Regions from separate parts of the Paeniglutamicibacter sp. MACA_103 genome, predicted to be linked through region 2. Evidence: riboswitches for the same ligand, from Rfam matches in the RefSeq annotation. Region 2 holds a riboswitch; each other region holds the start of a gene.

What was found. Region 2 has a riboswitch for S-adenosylmethionine ahead of ACIPVK_RS02000 (hypothetical protein). Riboswitches for the same ligand answer to the same signal wherever they lie in the genome.
Region 1: another riboswitch for S-adenosylmethionine. It lies ahead of ACIPVK_RS19965 (methionine ABC transporter ATP-binding protein); the one in region 2 lies ahead of ACIPVK_RS02000 (hypothetical protein).
Region 3: another riboswitch for S-adenosylmethionine. It lies ahead of ACIPVK_RS19975 (acyl-CoA dehydrogenase family protein); the one in region 2 lies ahead of ACIPVK_RS02000 (hypothetical protein).
Region 4: another riboswitch for S-adenosylmethionine. It lies ahead of ACIPVK_RS06865 (hypothetical protein); the one in region 2 lies ahead of ACIPVK_RS02000 (hypothetical protein).

The regions. Positions count from the first base shown of each region.
Region 1 covers NZ_JBIXLN010000062.1:7,195-10,462, forward strand. Annotated here, with positions in the region: gene ACIPVK_RS19955 (NtaA/DmoA family FMN-dependent monooxygenase) at 1-447, opposite strand, end outside; gene ACIPVK_RS19960 (methionine ABC transporter permease) at 496-1,230, opposite strand; gene ACIPVK_RS19965 (methionine ABC transporter ATP-binding protein) at 1,223-2,047, opposite strand; SAM riboswitch class I at 2,153-2,247, opposite strand; gene ACIPVK_RS19970 (LLM class flavin-dependent oxidoreductase) at 2,565-3,268, opposite strand, start outside.
Region 2 covers NZ_JBIXLN010000003.1:27,598-30,865, forward strand. Annotated here, with positions in the region: gene ACIPVK_RS01990 (App1 family protein) at 1-393, shown strand, start outside; gene ACIPVK_RS01995 (acyl-CoA thioesterase) at 394-858, shown strand; gene ACIPVK_RS02000 (hypothetical protein) at 855-1,289, opposite strand; SAM riboswitch class IV at 1,304-1,428, opposite strand; gene ACIPVK_RS02005 (histidine phosphatase family protein) at 1,475-2,080, shown strand; gene ACIPVK_RS02010 (APC family permease) at 2,157-3,268, opposite strand, start outside.
Region 3 covers NZ_JBIXLN010000062.1:10,666-13,933, forward strand. Annotated here, with positions in the region: gene ACIPVK_RS19970 (LLM class flavin-dependent oxidoreductase) at 1-497, opposite strand, end outside; gene ACIPVK_RS19975 (acyl-CoA dehydrogenase family protein) at 581-1,918, opposite strand; SAM riboswitch class I at 1,925-2,021, opposite strand; SAM riboswitch class I at 2,443-2,533, shown strand; gene acs (acetate--CoA ligase) at 2,539-3,268, shown strand, end outside.
Region 4 covers NZ_JBIXLN010000010.1:81,557-84,824, reverse strand. Annotated here, with positions in the region: gene ACIPVK_RS06875 (carboxymuconolactone decarboxylase family protein) at 1-276, shown strand, start outside; gene ACIPVK_RS06870 (agmatine/peptidylarginine deiminase) at 476-1,504, shown strand; SAM riboswitch class IV at 1,612-1,744, shown strand; gene ACIPVK_RS06865 (hypothetical protein) at 1,767-2,051, shown strand; gene ACIPVK_RS06860 (PDR/VanB family oxidoreductase) at 2,070-3,077, opposite strand; gene ACIPVK_RS06855 (aminotransferase class I/II-fold pyridoxal phosphate-dependent enzyme) at 3,074-3,268, opposite strand, start outside.

The DNA of each region.
Region 1 (3,268 bases), on a different contig from region 2:
ATTGCGGTGCGAATTCTCCAGCACGCTGGTGACGATGTTCCAGGCGACGCGCCCGTTGCTCAGGTGATCGAGCGTTGAGAGCTGCCTTGCCAGCTGGAACGGATCGGATTGGATTACCGAGGATGTGAAGGCAAGGCCGATCTCATCGGTAACCCCCGCCAATGCCGAAGCGAGCACGAGCGGATCGTTGGATGGCACCTGGAGCCCGCGTTTGATGTGCGATGCCCAGCCACCGTCGTGGTCTCCGTACAGACCAACCACATCCGCGAGGAAGATTGCATCGAACTTCGCGGCTTCCAAGTCCTTTGCCAGATCGACCCAAAGCTTGAGTTCATTGAAACGATGCTGCTGAGCCTGAGGGTGACGCCACTGGCCACCGAGGATGTGGCTGGTGGTGTTCATCAGGAAAGCGCTCAAAAGCAGGCGTGGCCGCCGAGAAGTACTCATGACAGGGGTGTCTCCAAACGAAGCAGGTCGGTGAGGGAAGGGCGATGTTTACTGGCGTTTGTCCATGCGGGCCGCGATGCGGGTACCGGAGATCTGGACAATTTGGACCATCAGAATCATCAGGACGATGGCGACGATCATCATTCCGGTTTCATAGCGGTAGTAGCCGTAGCGAATGGCGAAGTCACCGATACCGCCGCCGCCGACCAAACCAGCCATTGCCGAATAACTGATGAAGCTCACGGTCATGATGGTGATCGACCCAATGAGCGCGGGCTTTCCTTCAACGAGCAAGACGTCACGGACAATCTGGCCGCGGGTTGCGCCCATGGCCCGCGCGGCTTCAACGACGCCGCTGCCGAGCTGCGTGAGGTTCTGTTCGACGAATCGAGCAAAGTAGGGAATCGCGTTGATTGTCAGCGGGACAATTACGGCTGCCGTTCCGATGGTTGTGCCTACGACAAACCTTGTGAAAGGAATAATCGCAATCAACAGGATGAGGAATGGGAACGAGCGCATGGTGTTGACGAATCCATCAACAATCCGATGAAGCTTCGGCCGGGGACGGAGTCCTTGTGGAGCCATCGAATATAGCCAAATACCCAACGGGGTTCCCACCAGGATGGCGATCGGAATGGAGACCACGAGCATGGCCAAGGTCTGGCCAATTGCGGCTGCAATTTCGGGCCAAAGTTCAATAACACGGTTGAGGTCGAAGGCCGCGGCACCGCTGCCATTCGTCGTGGATGTCAGAACGCTGACGGCTCCGGCTAGCTTAGACAAGGGAAGCCTCCTTCGAAGGGGTATCGGCTGCTGCGGAATCGACGTTGCGCACCGGGCGCTTGCGGTCCAGGGAGATGTCATCCGAGATGAGGTACCGGCCGATGGCGGTCGCTGGCGTAAACGCGGAATCCTCAAGCGCGGAGATATCGAATTGCTCCACGACCCGGCCGTCTTCCATGACTGCAACGTTGTCGGCGATTGCTTTGACGACATTCATTTCGTGCGTCACGATCACAGTGGTGATTCCCAGCTGGGCGTTGATGTCCGAGAGGTACTGCAGCACCGAAGCCGTAGTCCGCGGATCGACTGCCGAAGTCGGCTCGTCGCAAAGCAGCACCTTGGGCTCGGTCGCCAGCGCGCGGGCGATGGCGACGCGTTGTTTCTGGCCCCCTGACAACTGACCCGGATACGACTTGGACTTGTCGGCCAGGTCAACGATCGCCAAGGCTTCATGGGCTCGGCGACGTCGTTCCTTCTTCGCCACGCCCGCGAACTTCAAGCTGAGCTCAACATTTTCCACGGCGTTGCGGTTGTTCAGGAGATTGAAGTGCTGGAAGATCATCCCGATATGGTGCCGCGCCTTGCGCAGTTCCTCGTCGCCCAGTGATGTTAGGTCCGTTCCGTCAACCACGACGCGACCGCTCGTTGGGCGCTCCAGGAGGTTGATGTTGCGAAGCAACGTTGATTTGCCGGCGCCGGAGAACCCAATGATTCCCTGTATCGAGCCTCGCGGAATCTCCAGCGAGACTTTGTCCACCGCAGTGAAGGGTGCCTCCGCCGGAGGGAAAACGGTTGACACGTCCTGAATGCTGATCATGCCCTACTCCTCTCGGTTCACCCGAGGAACGCCGCGACATGGCTAATCAGTCGAATACCTGCTGAGGACAAAACAGTATTCGGCGGACCGCGCAGAGTTTGGCTATCTCCATCGGTCCTGGCGGTAGCACCGGATCCCAATGACGGGAGTGGTTGCTGCGGCGTCAACGAGCCAGGTCTCTCAGCCGCTCTGGATGGTGTGTGTTCGCATTGGTTGGATATCAACCTCGAACAATTCAAGTGTGTCGCAGGATCTTCGATATGACCAACGGAAAGACCCTCCGCGCGAAACAAATCGACGTAGAGAACGGATTTGGGGCAGGATTCGCTTCACGAAGCGTCACAAGTCAGAACATGAAGCGGAAAACATCCCGGGCTTGCCGCACCGTGGCGTCATGTTGATAATGCGTCGAAAACCTCTTCGTCACGCATGTGGCCGCCACAACGTAATGCGTGCCGGCAACCTCCAAGCGCGCAATCGTGGCCGGGCTACGTCACTTCGCGGGCGGCCCTGCCGCTTAAACGGATCGGGCGGTGGCGAACCGGTAGTTCGCCGCGCGGTGGGTGTCCTTGACGCGGTCGCCCTCGCCGAACAGCTTGTGGCGCAGCGAGCCTTCGGTGTATTCGGTCTTGTAGGCGCCGCGGGCCTGCAGCTCGGGAACGACGTACTCGACAATGTCCTCGAAGGTTGCCGGGGTGACGGCGTAGGCCAGGTTGAAGCCGTCGACGTCGGTGTAGTCCACCCAGTCGATGAGCTTCTCGGCAACCTCGGCACCGGAGCCGACGGTGATCGGGCCGAAGCCGCCCACGCCGACCCACTCGGCCAGCTGGCGGATGGTCCACGGGTTGCCGGAATCTCCGCTGGCCTTCTGGAAGGTCTCCACCGAAGACTGGATGGCGTTGGACTTCACGTTCTCGCCGATGACGTCGTCCGGTCCGTATTCGGAGAGGTCCACGCCCATCCAGCCGGAGATCAGCACCTGGGCGCCCTCGATGTCCGCGTAGGACTTGTAGTCCTCGTACTTGGCCTGGGCCAGCTCGGAGGTCTTGTCGGTGATGATGGTCTGCATCGCGAAGATCTTGATGTCGTGGCGGTCGCGGCCTGCGGCTTCGGCGGCGTCGCGGATCTTGGTGACGGTGGCCTTGAGCATCTCGCGGGTCGGGCTGGTGACGAAGACCGACTCGGCGTTGGAGGCGGCGAACTTGATGCCGCGCGATGAAG
Region 2 (3,268 bases):
CGCAACCTCTACCCGCAGGGACCGCTGCTGCTGACCGACTGGGGCGCCACCGAGGGCGGCTGGTTCCGTTCCGGCATGCAGCACAAGGCCGACCAGTTGCGCCGCCTGGCAGCCGAATTCCCGAACATGAAATGGCTGCTGATCGGCGACGACGGCCAACACGACCCCTATCTCTACGCCGAATTCGCCCGCCGCTATCCCCGCCATGTCGAAGCCATCGTCATCCGCCAGCTGACCCCCTCCGAGGCGGTGCTGGCCGGCGGGCGCAGCCAGGGGATCCTGAACTCCACCCCCGGGGTGCCCTGGGTCTACGAGCCGGACGGGGCGCGCATTGCCCAGAAGCTGGAGGCGCTGGGCATCATCTGCCCCGATGACCAGGCAAGGATCGACTGAATGCCCGAACAGAAGATCCGCGTCGAGGTCCCCATGCGCTGGGGGGACATGGACGCGTACGGCCACATCAACAACGTGAACCTGGTCCGCATGATGGAAGAGGCCCGCATTGCCGGGTTCGGGGTGCCCGGCGGCACCGGAAAGCCCGGCATCATGCCCCAGGTCGACCTGTTCTCGACGGTCCCTCAGAACACGCAGATCCTGGTCGTCGAGCACCGGGTCCGCTACCTCAAGCCGCTGGACTACCGCAACGTCCCGGCGCACGTGGATTTGTGGATCAGCACCATCAAGGGCGCGAGCTTCGACATCAGCTACGAGTTCCACGATCCCGTGGACGGTGGGGTGTGCGTGCGCGCCGCCACGACCCTGGCGTTCTTTTCCGTCGACGAACAGCGCCTGTTGCGCCTGAGCCCGGGCAACAAGGAAGCGCTGGCGCGCTACGCCGCCGATCCGATCTTTCGCTAGGACAGCTGCAGGTCGGCCGTGAGGGACTCGAAGTCCCGGGCCAGTGCCTCGTCGCGCTCGAAATTGCAGGCCGACAGCGGTTCGGTGCTGAACGAGAAGTAGCGCAACCCGGCGCTGTGTCGCGGGTCCGCGGGAAGCGCGATCGCGCTGTTGTGGAAATTGACCCGCCCCAGTGACAGCCCGGGGGCCGGGCGCGGCGCAATGCGCAGCAGGTGGGCGATCTCCGGCAGGTCGTGGGCGAACACCTGGTGGTGGGTCCCGCCGGCAAACACGTGCAGCGTCAGTCCGTGGGCCATCGACATCGCGACCTCGACGTCCGCGGGGGCCCACAGCGTGGGGCGGGCCATGAGGCTCCTGATGGCGCGGGGGTTGGTGCGGTGTCCGGAGTGGAACGAGGTACAGGTGTCGGTGGAACGTGACTGATTGCGCAAGGGGCGGCGCCTTTCGTGTGCTCTTGTCCCCAGGGCAGCGGCTGCTGCCAGGACCGCTTCGTCATCCGAACCACCCGTGAAGCATGGGGTTGGTGTGTGCGCCGGGTCGGAGCCCATGGCTGGCGCACATCTCGTGAAGCTGGTTTCATCGTACCAAAACACCGGCGACGATTTAGAGTGAATGAATGAGACTCATCTTGATCCGCCACGGGCAGACCGCCTCGAACGTGGCGCAGGCCCTGGACACCGCGGCCCCCGGCGCCCCGCTGGACGAGACCGGACTGGCGCAGGTTCGGGAACTCGTGAAGCGGCTCGGTGGAGAGGATGTCGACGCGGTTTTCTCCTCGCCGTTGCTGCGGGCCAAGATGACCGCCACGCCCCTGGCCGAGTCGCGCGGCCTGATCTTGGCCGAGCATGCGGGACTGAGCGAGATCTCCGCCGGAGAACTGGAAATGCGCAACGACCCCGAGGCCCAGCTGGCCTACCGCGACGTGTTTTTCCGCTGGCTCTCCGGCGACCTGGCAGCCAAGGTTGCCGGCGGCGAAGATGCACACACGGCGCTGGAGCGCTTCAACGTGGTCATCGAGCAGGCCCGCGCAGCGGGGACGGGGAAGCTTGTGGTGGTCAGCCACGCAGCCATGCTGGTGACCTGGCTTGCCTCCAGGAGCACCAACTTCGACCCCGGCCTGCTGCGTCCGACGCCCCTGGCCAACACCGGCGTGGTGACACTGGATGCGGCCGCCAAATCCCGCTGGACCATGCGCAGCTGGCAGGACCGGCACCTGGACTAGAAGGTCCCGCCCCGCAAACGGCGGTGTCGCCCGCACGATGCCGGAACGTCGTGCGGGCGGCATTTCCGGGTCGGCGTCAGTCCTCGAAGGAAAGCTTCGGCGGGGTGGTGCGGAAGCCCTTGGTGCGGATGGCCAAAAAGCCGATTCCTGCGGCGAACCACACCAGTCCCACCACGAGGCTGACGCCGGAGAGCGAGGTCCACAACCAAATGGTCAGCGCGAATCCCACCAGGGGCATGAGCAGGTAGAGCAACACCGAGCGGGCACCGCGCTCCTTCGCATCCATGAAGAAGGTCTTGATGACCGAAAGGTTCACCATGGAGAACGCAACCAGGGCCCCGAAGCTGACCACCGAGGCCGCAGTCTCCAAGCTGACAAAGAGGTAGGTCAGCGACACCGCGGAGACCACGAGGGTGGCGTAGACGGGGGTGGAAAAACGGCGGTTGAGCATGCCCATGCGGCGCGGAAGCAATCCGTCGCGGCCCATGGAGTACAGGATTCGGGTCACGCTGGCCTGCGAGGCCATGGCCGAGCCAAACGACCCCACGACGTAGACCGCCACGAAAATCGCGGTGAGCACCGAACCGCCGACCCCTGCCATGAGTTCGACTCCCGCGGCATCCGGGTCGGCGAAGGTGGTGTGGTCCGGGTGGATCAGTGCCCCGGCCCAGCCCACGACGATGAAGATCAGGCCGCCGGCCAAGGTGGTGAGCACGATCGCGGCGGGAATCGACTTGCCGGGATTCCTCGCATCCTCGGACAGGGTCGAAATCGCATCGAATCCCAGGAACGAGAGCGAGAGGATGGCAGCGCCGGAGAAGATCGGGCCCAGGCCGTCGGCGCCAAAGGAGAAGGGTGCCAACAGGCTGGGGGCATCGGCGTTGAGGACCTGGTTGAGCACCAGGGCCACGAAGATGCCGATCATGAGCACCGAGGAGGCGACCACCGTGGCGCTGAGCCGGCCGATGAACTTGATGCCGATGATGTTCAGGCCCAGCACCAGCACGAGGGACACCAGCGAGAACGCCCAGGCGGGAATCGCGGGGAATTGCGTGTTGAGGTAGATCCCGATGAGCAGGAAATTGATCATCGGGATGAACAGGTAGTCGAGCATCAGGGTCCAGCCGGTGGCAAAGCCGACAGTTCCGCCGAAGGCCTGCTGGGTGTAGGCGTAGGCGGATCCCGCTT
Region 3 (3,268 bases), on a different contig from region 2:
GCGTGGTTGTAGCGCTCGTCGTGTTCCATCTGGTCTTCCTGGCCCATGTTGCGGGCGGCGGACGGCAGGTAGCCGGTGACGACGTTCCAGCCCACGCGGCCGTTGGTCAGGTGGTCCAGGGTGGCCAGGCGGCGGGCGAAGGCGTACGGGTGCTCATAGGCGGTGCCCGCGGTGACGCCGAAGCCGAGGTTCTCGGTGACCGCGGCCATGGCCGAGACCAGCATCATCGGGTCGTTGACCGGGGCCTGCGCGCCGGTGCGCAGCGGGGTTTCGTTGGTGCCCTTGTAGACGTCGTAGGTGCCCAGCACGTCGGCGAGGAACAGTCCGTCGAACTTGCCCTTTTCCAGCACCTTGGCCAGGTGCGTCCAGTACCCCAGGGTCTTGTACGTCGAGGCCTTGTCGTCCGGGTGGCGCCACAGGCCCGGCGACTGGTGCACCACGCAGTTCATGTCGAAGGCGTTGAAGAGGATCTGGCGTGGGGCGGGAGTCGTGCTCATGTTTGTCCTTCGCGAGGTGTTGGGTTTTTGTGGATCCGGCGTTGCGCGGATCAAGTCGTTCGTTTGGGGCAGCGGGCGGCGTTCTAGGGAACGCCGGTTACCTTGGTTGCGCCCACGTCGCCGATGGCGTTCAGCTGCTGGGGTGCCGTCCCGTTGACCTCGTAGTCGCCGATGATGCGCGACTTGTAGATCGCCGGGTTGTGCGTGGCCACGGTGCGGGCGTTGCGCCAGTGCCGGTCCAGGTTGCAGCCCTTGGCTGTCGCCGAGGCGCCCAGCCCGTCAAAGAGCTTGGTCGCCGCGGAGAGCACCAGTGGCTGGACGACGGCCTGCGCCCGGTCCGCGGCGAGTTCACACACCGCAAACCTCTCGGCCTGGCTGAGCGATGCATCGGCCAGCGCGATCTCGATCTCCGCCACGGCGGCCAGGACGATGGAATCGACCGCGAATGCGGTGCCCGAGATCTCGCCCACCAACTGCAGCACCTGGGGCTCTTCGCGCACCGGAACACCGGTCCCGGTACTGAAGGACCGGGTGCGGGCCTGGACCGACGAGCGGACATCATTGAGCACGGCGCGCGTGATTCCGGCCTGGACCCCGAGCAGCACGAGCTGGAAGATGGCGGATTCCGGGTCGTTGACCTGCTGCTCGTCGGGAAGGATCGTGTCCACCGGGACGTTCTCGAACGTGGTCGAGCCGGTGCCGGTGAGCTGCTGCCCGAATCCGTCCCAGTCGTCGAAGATCTTGACCCCGGAATGCTGGGTGGAGACCACGGCGATCTGCCGGCCTGCGCGTGCGGGGTGGGCCACGGCGACGGCGACCCAGTCCGCGTAGATGGTGCCGGTGCAATAGTATTTCTCGCCATTGAGGATCCAGCGCTCGCCCTGCTTGGCAATGGTGGTGTTGAGGGTGCCCAGCCGGTTTCCGCCGCGTTCGGTGTAGGCATTGCCGACGATCTGCCCGGCAACAATGCGCTCGACCCAGCGGTGCCGCAACGCATCGTCCTGAAGCAGCAACACGGATTCAACGAAGCCGATGTGCGAGCGCCAGAGGTGCGCCACCTGGGAATCGGCCTCGGCCAGCTCAATGAGCAGGCGGAACAAGTCGGACACGCTGGCCCCGTAGCCGCCCTCGGCCACCGGGATGCGCAGGGCCCCGAACCGCACCCGGTTCAGCCAGCCGACCGGCTCGAAGGGCAGGGTCCGGTTGGCGTCGCGCTCGCTGGCCCCGGCGGCAATCTTGGCGAAGACCGGGCGGAAGATCTCGGCCAGCTCGTCATAGTGACCGTTCAGGGGAACGCCCGGAGTGAGCTTGAGCAGGTGCCGGGCGGGGGTGTCCCCGGTAAAGGCGTCGAGGTTGACGGCGCCGAAGATATTGGGGTCCGCTTCGACATCGTGTGTATTGGCAAAGGAATCGACAGGCATGAATTATCTCCATCGGTCCTGGCGTGAGCACCTACCGCCCAATTAAGGGGAGGGGTTGCTGCGGCGTCATGGAGCCAGATCTCTCGGCCGCTCTGGATGGTTGTTGGTCATATTTCTACACGCCCCGGCGAGGCAGTGACAACCCGGTTCGTCACAATTGAAGCCCGCAACACGGGCCGGATGGCCGTGCCGGACCTTGCCGTGCCCACGGGAAAGACCGGGCTCGCGGCATTCTTCGGACCATTCATTCGATGCGATTCCCGAGGTGCGACGCGCCCGCCTTTACGGCCACCCCGCCATACAACCATTGGGACAATGGCGTAACTACGTGGCGCCATCCGGGCACCGCCGCGGCCGGGCGCGCCTGCGGCAGCTCGAAATCCCCTCGGCATTTCGATTCGAAATTTCTCGTCACACGCGAAGATTCTTTGATTGCCAATCCAAGAGAACCATCCCATCGAACGTTCCGTCACATTACGGCGGGTTTGCTCCTGTGACAAGCAATCGACTTTGATGGATGGAACAACCCATCCCGAGCGGCCGAGAGATCTGGCTCTGTAACGCCGCAGCAACCACCGCTTAGCGGTGAAGTGCTAACGCCAGAACCGATGGAGAACAAAATGCCTGAAACCCTTTTGCCCGCGCTCCCTGCCGTTGCCGAGGAAAACTCGTGGAGCGAGGACGAGCGCCTCGCGTTCTGGGATGCCGCGGCGCGTCGCCTGAGCTGGTCCGACCAGTGGCACACCATCCACAGTAGTACCGGCGTGGACCCGGAGGCCCGGCGCGGCCCCGAGCTGCGCTGGTACGAGGGCGGCAAGCTCAACGCCGCCTACAACTGCGTGGACCGCCATGTGGAGGCCGGACGCGGCGACAAGGTCGCCCTGCACTTCGAGGGCGAGCCCGGTGACAGGACCACCGTCACCTACCAGGACCTGCAGGACCGGGTGTCCAAGGCCGCGAACGCGCTCCTGGGACTGGGCATCGGCAAGGGCGACCGCGTGGTCATCTACCTGCCGGTCCTCGTGGAAACCGTTGTCATCACCCTGGCCTGCGCCCGCATCGGTGCGGTGCACTCGCTGGTCTTCGGCGGCTTCTCCTCCGAGGCGCTGAAGTTCCGCGTCGAGGACACCAAGGCAAAGTTGCTGGTCACCACCGACGGCCAGTTCCGCCGCGGAACCGCGGTCCCTGTCAAGGCGCACGCCGACGAGGCGGTCTCCGGGGACAACTCGATCGAGCATGTCCTGGTCATCAACCGGACCGGGCACACCGACATCGCCTGGACCGAGGGCCGCGACGTGTGGTGGCACGAGACAGTCGACACCGCAAGCGCCAAGCACGTCCCCGAGGCCT
Region 4 (3,268 bases), on a different contig from region 2:
AAGGACGAGATCCTCGACGCCCGCCGTGCCCGGGCCGCGGACCCCAAGACCGACGCAGTGCTGAAGTTCGCCGCCGCCATCCTCGAGACCCGGGGCGCGGTCACCAAGGAGCAGTTCACCGCGGTGCGCACCGCCGGCGCCACCGACGAGGAAATCGGCGAGATCGTCGCCGCCGTCGCACTGAACACGCTGACCAACTTCTACAACAAGGCCGCCGCGGTCGACATCGACTTCCCCACAGTCCGCGCCGCGGACCTCCAGGGCGCCATGGCCTAGGACGCCAGCCCAGCCACGGGCCCGCCGCCGGAATCGCCGGCCGGCGGGCCCGGTGCGTTTCACGGGGCACCCCTTGCGCATGCCTCGCGCAGCCGCCATAATAAACGAACGACATTCATTTAGTGTGACGCCGATCCCATGTGCCCCTTGCCGGGCCCTGTTGCCTCGCGCACCACCGACCCCTGCAGGAGCACGCATCATGAGCTGGTCAATGCCCGCCGAGACCTCGGCCCAGAAGCGCGTCTGGATGGCCTTCCCCCACGAGGGATACACGCTGGGCGACACCGAGGCCGAGGCGCACGCGGCCCGCTCGACCTGGGCCAACGTGGCCCACGCGGTGGCCGGGTTCGCACCGGTCATCATGGTGGTGGACCCCGCGGACGTGGAAATTGCCGCACGCTACCTCGATGAGCGCATCGAGATCCGCACGGCCGAACTCAACGACGCATGGATGCGCGACATCGGACCGACCTTCGTCACGGACGAGGACGGCGGCCTCGCGGCCATCGACTGGGTGTTCAACGGCTGGGGCGCCCAGGACTGGGCGGCCTGGGACAAGGACGCGTTGATCGGCAAGCGGGTGGCAGAGTGGGCCGGCGTGCCCCGCGTCGCCTCGACCCTGGTCAACGAGGGCGGCGGCATCCACACGGACGGGCAGGGCACGGTGCTGGCCACCGAGACCGTGCAGCTGGATCCCGGGCGCAACCCCGGCATCACCAAGGCCGAGGTCGAAGCGGAGTTCGCGCGCACCCTGGGCGCGGCCAAGGTGCACTGGCTCCCGCGCGGGCTGACCCGCGACAGCGAGGAGTTGGGCACCCGCGGGCACGTGGACATCGCCGCGACGCTCCCCTCCCCGGGCACCGTGCTGGTGCACATGCAGGAGGACCCCGAGCACCCGGACTACGCGGTCAGCCGGGAAATCGCCGCATCCTTCCACGGCGCCACCGATGCGCAGGGCCGCGAATTCACCGTCATCGAGGTCCCGGCACCGGCGACGCTGCGCGACGCCGAGGGGTTCGTGGACTACAGCTACATCAACCATCTGGTCGTCAACGACGGCGTGGTGGCCTGCACCTTCAACGACCCCAACGACGAAAAGGCCCTTGCCGTCCTTGCCGACGCCTACCCGGGGCGCACGGTGGTGGGCGTCGATGCCCGCGAGCTCTTCGCCCGCGGCGGCGGCATCCACTGCATCACCCAGCAGGAGCCGATGCCGACGGTGAAGTGAACCCCTTTCGGGAAGGCAGGGGCACTCCCCGTCACAGATGACCGTTTGTTGCTCCCCGCACGCCCGCGCTGGCAAAGTGTCCCCGCTTCGCCGTAGGGTTGGTACAGCTTCACGAATTCTGGCTGCCGCAAGGCAAGGCTCCGACCTTTCCCAGATACCAACCCCATAGTTGCACGGTGGGTGGTTCGGATGACGAAGCGGCCCCGTCGCGCATCCCGCGCGGAGGGGCAAGGACAACGAACCCCAAGGACGTGTGCACTTCATGTACAGCCCCACCCTGACCTCATCCCCCACAGCGAACCCGCTGCCGCGCTTCGCCGGCGACTGGATCACCGCCTGGCTCAACCTCGATGCCGAGACCGACCTGCTACACGTGGGTGCCGGTCCCGACGAGTGGTTGCTGGAGGCGCTGGCCCCGCACAAGCTCTCGGCGGCCCTGGAGGGCCACGGGCCCGTCGAGGGCCAGTTCAACCCCGAGCTGCTGGTGGTCCTGCTGCCCGGGGCGCACGAGCTGGTCGGCAGTTCGTTCTTCCGCCTGCGCGCCTGACGCCCGGGGGGCAGGGTGCTAGATGTCCAGCACCAGGCGCCCGCCCTTGCAGCGCGACACGCAGATCATCATGGTGTCGCCGGCCTCCCGCTCCTGATCGCTGAGCAGCGAATCGCGGTGGTCGATCTCCCCCGAGAGAACCGGGGTCTCGCAGGTCCCGCAGATGCCCTCCCGGCAGGAGTTCAGCACCCGCACCCCGACTTCTTCCAGTGCGGTGAGGATGCTGGTGCCCACCGGAACCTGCACTTCAAGTCCCTCGGTCGTCTCCACGGTGAATTCATGGTCTCCCGCGGCGGGCGCGCTCGCGGTCGGGTCGGCGACAAAGCGTTCGAAGTGGAACCGTGCGGGGTCCTGCCAACCGGAGGTGAGCGTGGCGATGTAGTCCAGTAGCGGGCCGGGGCCGCACACGTAGGCGTGGAATCCCGCCGCCGGGTCGCCGAGCAGCCCACCCAGGGGATAGAGCCCGGACTCATCGTCCGCGTGCACGTGGACCTTCTCGCCGTACTGCGCCAGTTCGCCGGTGAAGGCCATGGAGCTGCGGCTGCGCCCCAGATAGACAAGGCGCCACGGTACCCCGGAGGCCTCGGCCGCGCGCAGCATGGGCAGGATGGGCGTGATGCCTATGCCGCCGGCGATGAACACGTATTCGGCTGCGGGCCCGAGCACGAAGTTGTTGCGCGGGCTCCTGACGCGCAGCTGCTCGCCGGGCTTCAGTTGGTCGTGGATGTAGGCGGATCCGCCGCGGCCGGCGGGCTCCCGCAACACCCCCAAACGCCAGCGCGGGTCCCCGGGGGCGGAACACAGGGAGTATTGGCGCAGCAGCCCGTTGGGGAGCATGACGTCGACGTGCGATCCCGGACCCCAGTCCGGCAGGGCGAGACCATCCGGGCGGGCAATGCCCAGGGAGAGCACCGACTCGGATTCCCGCCGGATGTCCACCACGTCCACGACGAAGAACCCGTCCTCGCTCGTCTGGGTGGTCGCCACCGGTTCCTCGATGACGTGCTTTTCACTTGTGCTGATCACGATGCACCTCCAGTGCTGTGGATTGGGTGGGTGGTGGGTACTGTCTGCGGCGTTTGAGGGGGCCGCGCCGCTGCCGGCTCGTCCAAGGCGGCGAGGACTGCGAGGGAGGCCAGACGCGGGCCAATGGTCACTCTCACACCCGCGCCGTCGAAGGCCCGGACCGAAACCCCGTGCGCGGCGCACGCGCGTTC